DNA from 3 places in the Mesorhizobium sp. B2-4-1 genome. Region 1 is predicted to be linked to each of the others. Evidence: predicted binding sites of a transcription regulator. Region 1 holds the regulator's gene; each other region holds the start of a gene.
The links. Region 1 encodes PhoB, which activates phosphate uptake and scavenging genes when phosphate is short. Its sites were predicted from a motif close to TGTCATNNANCTGTCAT; they were not measured.
Positions count from the first base shown of each region.

Region 2: ppk2 (polyphosphate kinase 2) is a predicted target of PhoB. The motif match lies at 2,244-2,260, and genes of this name have one in related genera.
Region 3: phnF (phosphonate metabolism transcriptional regulator PhnF) is a predicted target of PhoB. The motif match lies at 1,343-1,359, and genes of this name have one in related genera.

Region 1 covers NZ_VFVN01000013.1:63,609-66,851, forward strand. The annotation lists gene pstB (phosphate ABC transporter ATP-binding protein PstB) at 1-256, shown strand, start outside; gene phoU (phosphate signaling complex protein PhoU) at 282-989, shown strand; gene phoB (phosphate regulon transcriptional regulator PhoB) at 1,009-1,698, shown strand; gene FJ949_RS26285 (ROK family protein) at 1,706-2,947, opposite strand; gene xylF (D-xylose ABC transporter substrate-binding protein) at 3,207-3,243, shown strand, end outside.
Region 2 covers NZ_VFVN01000002.1:249,824-253,066, forward strand. The annotation lists gene hemB (porphobilinogen synthase) at 1-235, shown strand, start outside; gene FJ949_RS05865 (dihydrofolate reductase family protein) at 479-1,126, shown strand; gene ppk2 (polyphosphate kinase 2) at 1,217-2,137, opposite strand; gene FJ949_RS05875 (aldo/keto reductase) at 2,377-3,243, shown strand, end outside.
Region 3 covers NZ_VFVN01000012.1:72,633-75,875, forward strand. The annotation lists gene FJ949_RS25580 (zinc-binding alcohol dehydrogenase family protein) at 1-450, shown strand, start outside; gene phnF (phosphonate metabolism transcriptional regulator PhnF) at 571-1,320, opposite strand; gene phnG (phosphonate C-P lyase system protein PhnG) at 1,437-1,898, shown strand; gene phnH (phosphonate C-P lyase system protein PhnH) at 1,898-2,509, shown strand; gene FJ949_RS25600 (carbon-phosphorus lyase complex subunit PhnI) at 2,512-3,243, shown strand, end outside.

The DNA of each region.
Region 1 (3,243 bases):
GGTCATCCTGCTCGACGAGCCTGCCTCGGCGCTCGATCCGCTGTCGACCGCCAAGATCGAGGAGCTGATCGACGAGTTGCAGGCCGATTATACGATCGTCATCGTCACCCACAACATGCAGCAGGCGGCGCGCGTGTCGAAGCAGACCGCCTTCATGTATCTGGGCGAGCTGGTCGAGTTCGACCGCACCGAGAAGATCTTCACGTCGCCCCGCGAGAAGCGCACGCAGGACTATATCACCGGCCGCTTCGGCTGATCCCAGGCATACGAGGACCAAGATCATGGCCGAACACACAGTCGCAGCCTTTGACGAAGATCTCGGACAGATCAGCAGGCTGATCCGCGACATGGGCGATCTCGCCTCATCGATGGTCGGCGGCGCGACCAAGGCGCTCCTGAATTCCGACAACGCGCTCGCCCAGCGCGTCGTCTCCGACGACGCGATCATGGATGCGCGCCAGCGCGAACTCGACGACCGCGCCATCACCCTGATCGCCAAGCGGCAGCCCATGGCGGACGATCTGCGCCATGTCGTCGGCTCGATCCGCATGGCGGGCGATCTCGAACGCATCGGCGATCTCGCCAAGAACATCGCCAAGCGCGTCGGCACCGTCGGCCTTGCCGCCACGCCGCGCGACCTGTCGCACTCCATCGACGCCATGGCGCAGCTTGTGCTGATCCAGGTGCAAGGCGTGATCGAGGAGTATGCGGCGCGCGATGCCGCGGCACTTGCCAAGCTGCGCGCCGACGATGAACGCATCGACGTCAAATACACATCGGTGTTCCGCGAGCTGCTGACCTACATGATGGAGGATCCGCGCAACATCACCGCCTGCACGCATCTTTTGTTCTGCGCCAAGAATCTCGAGCGCATCGGCGATCACGTGACCAACATTGCCGAAAATGCCTATTATGTGCTGACCGGCACGCAATTGCCCGCCAATCGCCCGAAGCAGGACGAGACGGCGATGTCGGCGCCAGCGGCTTGACGGCAGGGGTGACCAGTCGATGATCGCGCCACGCATCATGGTGGTGGAGGACGAGGAGCCGCTGGGTGTGCTGCTCCGTTACAATCTGGAATCGGAGGGTTATCAGGTAGAGGTGGTGACGCGCGGCGACGAAGCCGAGATCCGCTTGCAGGAGAATGTCCCTGACCTTCTTGTGCTCGACTGGATGGTGCCGGCGGTGTCCGGCATCGAGCTCTGCCGCCGTCTCCGCATGCGGCCCGAGACCGAGCGGCTGCCGATCATCATGCTGACGGCGCGCGGCGAGGAAAGCGACCGGGTGCGCGGTCTCTCCACCGGCGCCGACGACTATCTGGTCAAGCCGTTCTCAACGCCGGAATTCATGGCACGCGTCAAGGCGCTGCTGCGCCGCGCCAAGCCCGAAGTTCTGTCCAGCGTGCTCAAGGTCGGCGACATCGTGCTCGACCGTGAATCGCACCGGGTCTACCGCAAGAAAAGCGAGATCCGGCTCGGGCCGACCGAGTTCCGCCTGCTCGAATTCATGATGCGACATCCCGGCCGCGTGTTCTCGCGCAGCCAACTGCTCGACAATGTCTGGGGCGAAACGATCTATATCGACGAGCGCACCGTGGACGTGCATGTCGGCCGGCTGCGCAAGGCGGTCAACAATGGCCGCATGCCTGACGTGATCCGCACCATTCGGGGCGCGGGGTATGCGATTCGCGAAGACTAGGGATATGTCACGCAACGTTCTCGCCCACGCCTGATTTCGCCTGTGCCCCCGGCGCGAAAATCTCCTGGTCGACGAAGGTCAGCGCGCGCATGGCGCAGCCCTCGCGGATCAGTGGCAGTTCGTTCGGCTCGGTGTCGAAGGAAATCGATTTCGAGTGCTGGCCGCCGGCGGTCTGGGCAATGGCCTCGCGCAGAGCCGGCTCGATCAGGTCGAAGGCGGCGGCGCTGACGCCGACCATGGCGACCGGCGCCGGATCGATCAGCGCGAACAGGCTGCCAAGGCCGTAACCCAGCGCCTCGCCGGCCTTGCGGTAGGCTTCGCGCTCCGGCCCGTCCTTTTCGCGCGCCGAGGCCGCCAGGGTGCGCATGTCGGCGTCGCTGACGTCGACGGGCTCGGTGTCCTCGCCAAGCTGCCTCGCGTTGCGCCAGATGGCATAGTTGCCGGCATAGGCCTCGACGCAGCCGCGCCGCCCGCAGCGGCAGAGCGCCCCGCCGGGGCGATGGATCATGTGGCCGAACTCGCCTCCGGATGAATGGGTGCCGGTGAACAGTTCACCCTTCAGCACCAAGCCCATGCCGATGCCGTGCGACAAAAGGATGGCGATGAAGTCGTCGCGGTAGCGCTGGGGATCGCGCCAGCGCAGCGCCACCGCCATCATGTTGCAATCGTTCTCCATGGTGGCGGGAATGCCGAACTCGGCCTCCAGTATGTCGGCGAAGGCGATGTCGGTCTGCGGCGTGATCGGCGACCACAGCATGGTGCGCGCATCCGTGTCGGTGATGCCCTGGATCGCCAGCGCGATACGGGCGATGCTGCCGACGTCGAGGTCGGGATCCTCGAACCGCCGCCTGACGATGGCCACGCATTCGCCGATCAGCGCCTCGCGCGACAGGGTGAGCGTGTCCAGCCGGCGCTGCTCTTCAGATATCACCTGGCCGGCATAGTCGATGACGGCGACGGAGAGAAAATTCAGCGACAGCACCACGGTCATCACCGCCGCGGCTTCAGGGTTGAGGCTGAGGCCGACCTGCGGCCGGCCGCGTTTCAGCGCACCGGCCTCGCTCGGCTTGCTCTGCGCCAGGATGCCTTCGCCAATCAGGTCGGAGGAGATCGCCGATATGGTGGAATGGCTGAGCCCGGTGGTCGCGGCAATCTCGGTGCGCGAGGGCTGCCCGGCACGGCGCACGGCCGCGATCACCATCGCCCGGTTGCGTCGGCGCAAATCGTCGTGGCGGATTCCGACCGACATGTTTCTCGCATCCTCCCCGTCGCCGCGTTCTCTCCCCAGGATCCCGACGACCGTCAAATACTGGCAGAACCGGCCTTGGCTGTCATTATTTATTCCGGAGCTCGAAAAAAATTCACGAGGACATCAAAATACATCAGAATCGACGTTGACAGCGTTCCGACGATGGACCAGTGTTTTTTCGAGGCTCGAAAAAATAGAGCCTTTGTGCCGGCCTACGGGCCTGTTTGGTCGCGCCATACGCGGCGCAGGGAGGATTAAGATGAAGAGATTCACAGCCGCCATCCTGGCGGGTGTCG
Region 2 (3,243 bases), on a different contig from region 1:
CAAGCCCGGCCTGCCCTATCTCGATATCATCCGCAGGCTGAAGGACGAATTTGCGATGCCGACCTTCGCCTACCAGGTGTCGGGCGAATATTCGATGATCAAGGCGGCGGGCGCCAATGGCTGGATCGACGGCGAAAAGGTCATGCTGGAATCGCTTCTTGCCTTCAAACGCGCCGGCTGTGACGGCATTTTGACCTATTTCGCCCCTGAGGTGGCGGAGATGCTGAGAGCATAGTTTCCCCAGCGCCGTCAAACCATATGCTCTTCATGGACCCACCGGCAAATGAGCCGGTATAGCGGCTGTCTCGGCAACCGCCATTTTGGCATCCGCACCAACCATCAGGCAACACTCTGGACATCGCATAGGCGAAGTACGGATATGCATCTTTTCGATCGCGGAAAATACTACTTGCAATTTGCAATCGGTTTGCTAGAAAGTAACTGCTTGCAAAATACAACTGGTCTGAGGAGGCTTTCCATGTCCAGACTTCGCGTCAACGCATTCACCTTGTCGCTCGACGGTTACGGCGCCGGTCCCGACCAGGATTTGAAAAACCCGCTCGGCGTCGGTGGGGAAGCCCTGCACAAATGGATGATCGGTACCCGCACCTTCCGCAAGATGGTGCTCGGAGACGATGACGGCACAACCGATATCAACGAGGCGTTCGCGGCGCGCAGCTTCGAGAATGTCGGCGCCTGGATCCTCGGCCGCAACATGTTCGGGCCGATCCGCGGCGAATGGCCTGACGAAAACTGGAAGGGCTGGTGGGGCGACAACCCGCCCTATCATGTGCCGGTCTTCGTGCTGACCCACCATGCGCGCGAGCCGATCGTCATGGAGGGCGGCACGACCTTTTACTTCATTACGGATGGCATCCATTCGGCGCTCGAGCAGGCAAGGGCAGCGGCCAATGGCAGCGATGTGCGGGTCGGCGGCGGCGTCGCCACCATCCGGCAGTACCTCCAGGAGAGGCTCATCGACGAGATGCATCTGGCGATCTCGCCGGTGCTGCTCGGCTCCGGCGAGCACCTCTTCGCCGGGATTGATATGCCGAAGCTCGGCTACGCGTGCAGCGAACAAGTAGCGACGCCGCTTGCCACGCATGTCGTCATCAAGCGGACTTAGGAATTAGTTGTCTGCGACAGTGGGAATTGGCAACCCTTGGTGCAGATCCTTTCTCCCCGTCACTATACGGGGAGAAGGACAAACTCTCGTTCAATACTTCTCGGGCACGTAGAGCTCGCGCGGCAGCACCTGGCGCTCGTATTCGGGATTGAAGACCCGCTCGGGCAGCGTGATCTCCTCGTGCGGCACCTCTTCATAGGGAACCTGCTGCAAGAGGTGGTCGATGCAGTTCAGCCGGGCGCGCTTCTTGTCGTTGCCCTCGACGATGAACCAGGGCGCCTCCGGAATGTTGGTACGGGCGAAGGTCTCTTCCTTGGCCTTGGTGTACTGTTCCCAGCGCACCCGCGACTGCAGGTCCATCGGCGACAGCTTCCACTGCTTCATCGGATCGTGGATGCGCATCAGGAAGCGCATCTGTTGTTCCTCGTCGGTGATCGAGAACCAGTATTTGACCAGCGTGATGCCCGAACGGACCAGCATGCGCTCGAACTCCGGCACGTCACGGAAGAATTCCTCCACCTGATCGGGCCCAGCGAAACCCATCACCCGCTCGACGCCGGAACGGTTGTACCAGGAGCGGTCGAACAGAACGATCTCGCCGCCGGCCGGCAGGTGCGGCACATAACGCTGGAAATACCATTGCGACGTCTCTCGCTCGGTCGGTGCCGGAAGCGCCACGACGCGGCAGATCCGCGGGTTGAGCCGCTGGGTGATGCGCTTGATGACGCCGCCCTTGCCAGCCGAATCGCGGCCTTCGAAGATCACCACAAGCTTCTTCTTGTGGTAGGCGACCCAGGATTGCAGCTTGATCAGCTCGGATTGCAGCCCGATCAGGTCGCGAAAATACTGCATGCGGTCGATAGAAGGCGGATGCGCGTTCTTGTAGATCCTGGCGATCTCCAGCGACAGCGCCGGTTCCGACATCTCCAGTTCATAGTCCTCGTCGAGCGTGTCGGCGAGTTCGGCTTCCAGCCAGTCCCGGGCGCCGGACTTGGGTATGGATTCATTCATCGGTGTTCCTCCATCTGCAAGCTGCCGCCTCCGGCAACGACCGGGCGCACTGGTCGCGTCCTGACGGCGGCGCGCAACGCCCTGATCGACTGAGTATAGGCCGGCAATGACGGTTTTATTGCAGGGGCACGCCACGGCCGCTCATCGGTGTGCTGGGGCCGGAGGGCGACAAGCCGCACGGATTGTCCTACAAATCCAGCAACCTGATCGGGCCATTCTTCTCAATCGCGAGGACTGACATGGAATACCGCACTCTCGGCCGTTCCGGCCTGAAGGTTTCGGCGCTGACGATGGGCACCATGACCTTTGGCGGCGCCGGCCCGTTCGCGGCTGTGGGCAACAGCGATCTCGCCGAGGCGAAGCGCATGATCGATCTGTGCATTGATGCCGGCATCAATCTCATCGACACGGCCAATGTCTATTCGGACGGCCTGTCGGAGGAGATCATCGGCGAGGCACTCGGCGGCAAGCGCAGGAACGACGTGCTGATCGCCTCCAAGGCGCGCATGCGCATCGGCGACGGTCCCAATGACGAAGGCCTGTCGCGCCATCATTTGATCCGCGAATGCGAGAAAAGCCTTAAGCGGCTCAAGACCGACGTCATCGATATCTATTTCCTGCACGAATGGGACGGCGTGACGCCACTCGAAGAGACCATCGCCGCGCTCGACACGCTGGTCGGCCAGGGGAAGATCCGCTATATCGGCTGCTCCAACTATTCCGGCTGGCAGGTGATGAAGGCGCTCTCCATCAGTGACACCCGCCATCAGCCGCGCTTCGTCACCCAGCAGATCCACTACACGCTCGAAGCACGCGAAGCCGAATACGAGCTGCTGCCGATCTCGGTCGACCAGGGATTGGGCGTGCTGGTGTGGAGCCCGCTGGCGGGCGGCCTGCTGTCGGGCAAGTATCACCGTGACAACCCGACCGCGCGCCAGGTCGCCGGCTGGTCCGAACCGCCAATCCGCGACGAGGACCGGCTGTGGCGGATCGTCGATGTGCTGGTCGAAATCGGTAAGGCCCGCGGTGTGTCCGCCGCACAGGTGGCGCTTGCCTGGCTGCTTGGCCGGCCGGCTATCAGCTCGCTTGTGATCGGCGGGCGCAAC
Region 3 (3,243 bases), on a different contig from region 1:
ATGAGCAGCGAAAGGCTCGGCTTCGCCGCCAATGAACTCGGCTTCAAGACCCTCGACGGGTCGCGCGGCGCGGCATCCGATCTGGTCAGCGAAGCGACATCAGGCGAAGGCTTCGACGTGGTCTTCGACGCCACCGGGAACACCGGCTCGGTGCAGTCGGCCTTCGCTCATGTCGCGCATGGCGGGACATTGGTGCTGGTCAGCGTCGTGAAGGACGACATCGCCTTTTCCGACCCCGAATTCCACAAGCGCGAGATGACGCTTGTCGGCAGCCGCAATGCCTTGAGGGCCGACTTTGACCACGTCGCCGCTTCGATCCGCGATGGCGCCGTGCCGCTGGCCAAGCTCGTCACCCACCGCACCACGCTTGCCGACACGCCACGTGATCTCGCCCGCTGGGCGCATGAGAAATCCGGCCTGATCAAGGCCGTGATCGAGGTGGGGGCATAAGCTGGCAGATCGTGAACCCGGCCCGTATTGACCACGCCCCGCGCAGGGCGACCCCCAAACCGCCAAGCCGCTGACAACCGAGCTGGTCTGGTACCAGCGTTAGTATAAGGCCGACACGCCCTACAGCGCCGACAGTTTCAGCTCCACCCGCTCCGCCGGGAAGCGCGCCTCGGCGAATTGGATCGGCCGGCCGTCCGTCGTCATGTTGACGGCCATCGTGACCAGCACGATGCCGCCCGGCTGCAGATCGAGGTCGGCAAGGTCGGAAGCATCGGCGTGACGCGCCGACAGCACCGTCGATTGCCTGAGATAATCGTCTATGCCGAAACGCTTGAGCGATGCGGTGATCGACCCGGTCTCGGCCATGGCCACATCGATGCCGGCGAAGCGCCTGGCGTCGAACCAGCCGGAAGCGCGCGACACCGGCTTCCCATCGGCCTCGCCGCGCGTCTCCAGGCGAATCACATCCGATCCCCTGGCAACGCCCAGGGCTTCGGCGACGCGCCGGCTGGCGGGCTCGACCGATGAGGCCAGCAGCACGATATGCCGCTCCGACGCCTGGCCCTGCAAGCCGGTTGAAAATCGCGTGCGCGCGCCGATCGGATAGGACAGCCGCTTGCGCGACAGCACGAAAGTGCCGCGCCCCTGCTCGGCCCGCAGTACCCCGTCTTGCACGAGCGCCGCGATGGCGCTGCGCACCGTGTGACGGTTGACGCCATAGCGCTCGGCCAGCGCCACCTCCGGCGGCAGCGCGGCATTCTCGGCAAAATCGCCGGCAGCGATCGATTGCAGGATTCGGTCGGCGATCTGGCGCCACAACGAGACGCCGCTGCGCCGCTCGATACCGTCAGCCACGTGTTTTCCGTTCACGGTTTCGCCCCTGGCCGGCCCCTGTCACGCACCCGTCATGGACTCGCGTTAGGTAATGGGTATAATTCGTATGATTGTCTATATCAATAGACAAATTAGAAGCAAGGGTGTTGCTCATGCGAGGACAGGAAGCGCGCGACCAGGCCGAACGCAAGGCGGCCATGGCAACCCTGGCGCAGTCCAGCGGCGACGACATCGTTCGCCTCTGGAACGAATCCGGCCTGCCTGCCGAGGCCGAACTGCTGCGCGGTCCCGAGACCGGCCTGGTTACCATGCGCGGCCGCATCGGCGGCGGCGGCGCGCCGTTCAATGTCGGCGAGGCCACCGTGACCCGCGCCACAGTGCGCCTGCCGTCCGGACAGGTCGGCCATTGCTATGCGCTCGGCCGCGACAAGCAGAAGGCGAAGCTGGCGGCCATCGCCGACGCGCTGTGGCAGGACCCCGCCCACCGAGAGGCGGTCGAAACGGGCCTTCTCGCGCCGCTGCGGGCTGCCTTGACCACGGCACGAGAAAGGCGCCGCGCCGAAACGGCGGCAACGAAGGTGGATTTCTTCACCATGGTTCGCGGAGAAGATTGATGGATATCGCAGCGCAATCGATCGAGGGCGGGTTCGCCGATCCGGTGTTCAACGCCCAGACGGTGTTTCGCGCCGTCATGGACGCAATGGCGCGGCCGGGCAGCGTGCAACCCTTGCCGGCCCTGGCCCGCCCGCCGGCGCCGCTTTCGGCGACATCGGGCGCGGTTGCGCTGGCATTGTGCGACAATGACACGCCGCTCTGGCTCGACCCGGCCCTGCATGCCTCGGCAGCGGTCATGTCCTGGCTCGGCTTTCACAGCGGTGCGCCGCTGGCCAACACCCCGGCCGACGCGCATTTCGCGTTTGTGGCCTCGCCGGCCGAGATGATGGCGCTCGACGGTTTCTCGCAAGGCACGCAGGACTATCCCGACCGCTCGACCACATTGATCCTGCAGGTAGGCGATCTCACGTCAGGCACGCCGCTGCTGCTCGAAGGTCCTGGCATCGAGAAGACGGCGACGATCGCGCCGGCCCGCATGCCGCGTCATTTCATCGAGCAGTGGAAGCAGAACATCAACCGCTTTCCGCGCGGCGTCGACATCATCCTGGCGGCACATGACAGCCTCGCCTGCCTGCCGCGTACGACACGCATCAAGACGACGGAGGCCTAGCGATGTATGTTGCGGTAAAAGGCGGCGAAGCCGCGATCGCCAACGCCCACAGCCTGCTCGCTGACCGTCGGCGCGGTGACCGCTCGGTACCGGCACTGCGCCTCGACCAGATCGTCGAACAGCTGGCGCTCGGCGTCGACCGGGTGATGAGCGAAGGCTCGCTTTACGATCGCGAACTCGCCGCACTCGCTATCGTGCAGGCGCGCGGCGACATGATCGAGGCGATCTTCCTGGTGCGGGCCTACCGCACCACGCTGCCGCGCTTTGGCTATACAAATGCCATCGACACCGCCACCATGCTGGTCGAACGCCGCGTTTCGGCGACCTACAAGGACCTGCCCGGCGGCCAGTTGCTTGGGCCCACCTTCGACTACACGCACCGGCTGCTCGATCCCGAGCTTGCCGCCGGCGCCGATGTCGCCGCGCCCTTGCGGCGCGAGACGGAAGCGCAGCCAATGCCGCGCGTCTCGGCGATCCTCGCTCGCGATGGGCTGATCGAGCCGGACGGAGACATGCCGCAGGACCATGTCCCCGGCGACATTACCCGCGAGCCGCTGGAGTTCCCGATGGCTCGCGACATCCGCCTGCAGGCGCTGTCGCGCGGCGACGAGGGCTTCCTGCTGGCGCTCGGCTATTCCACGCAGCGCGGCTATGCCCGCAACCATCCCTTCGTCGGCGAGATCCGCATCGGCGAGGTCGAGCTGGAGCTCGACGTGCCCGAACTGCCTTTCGCT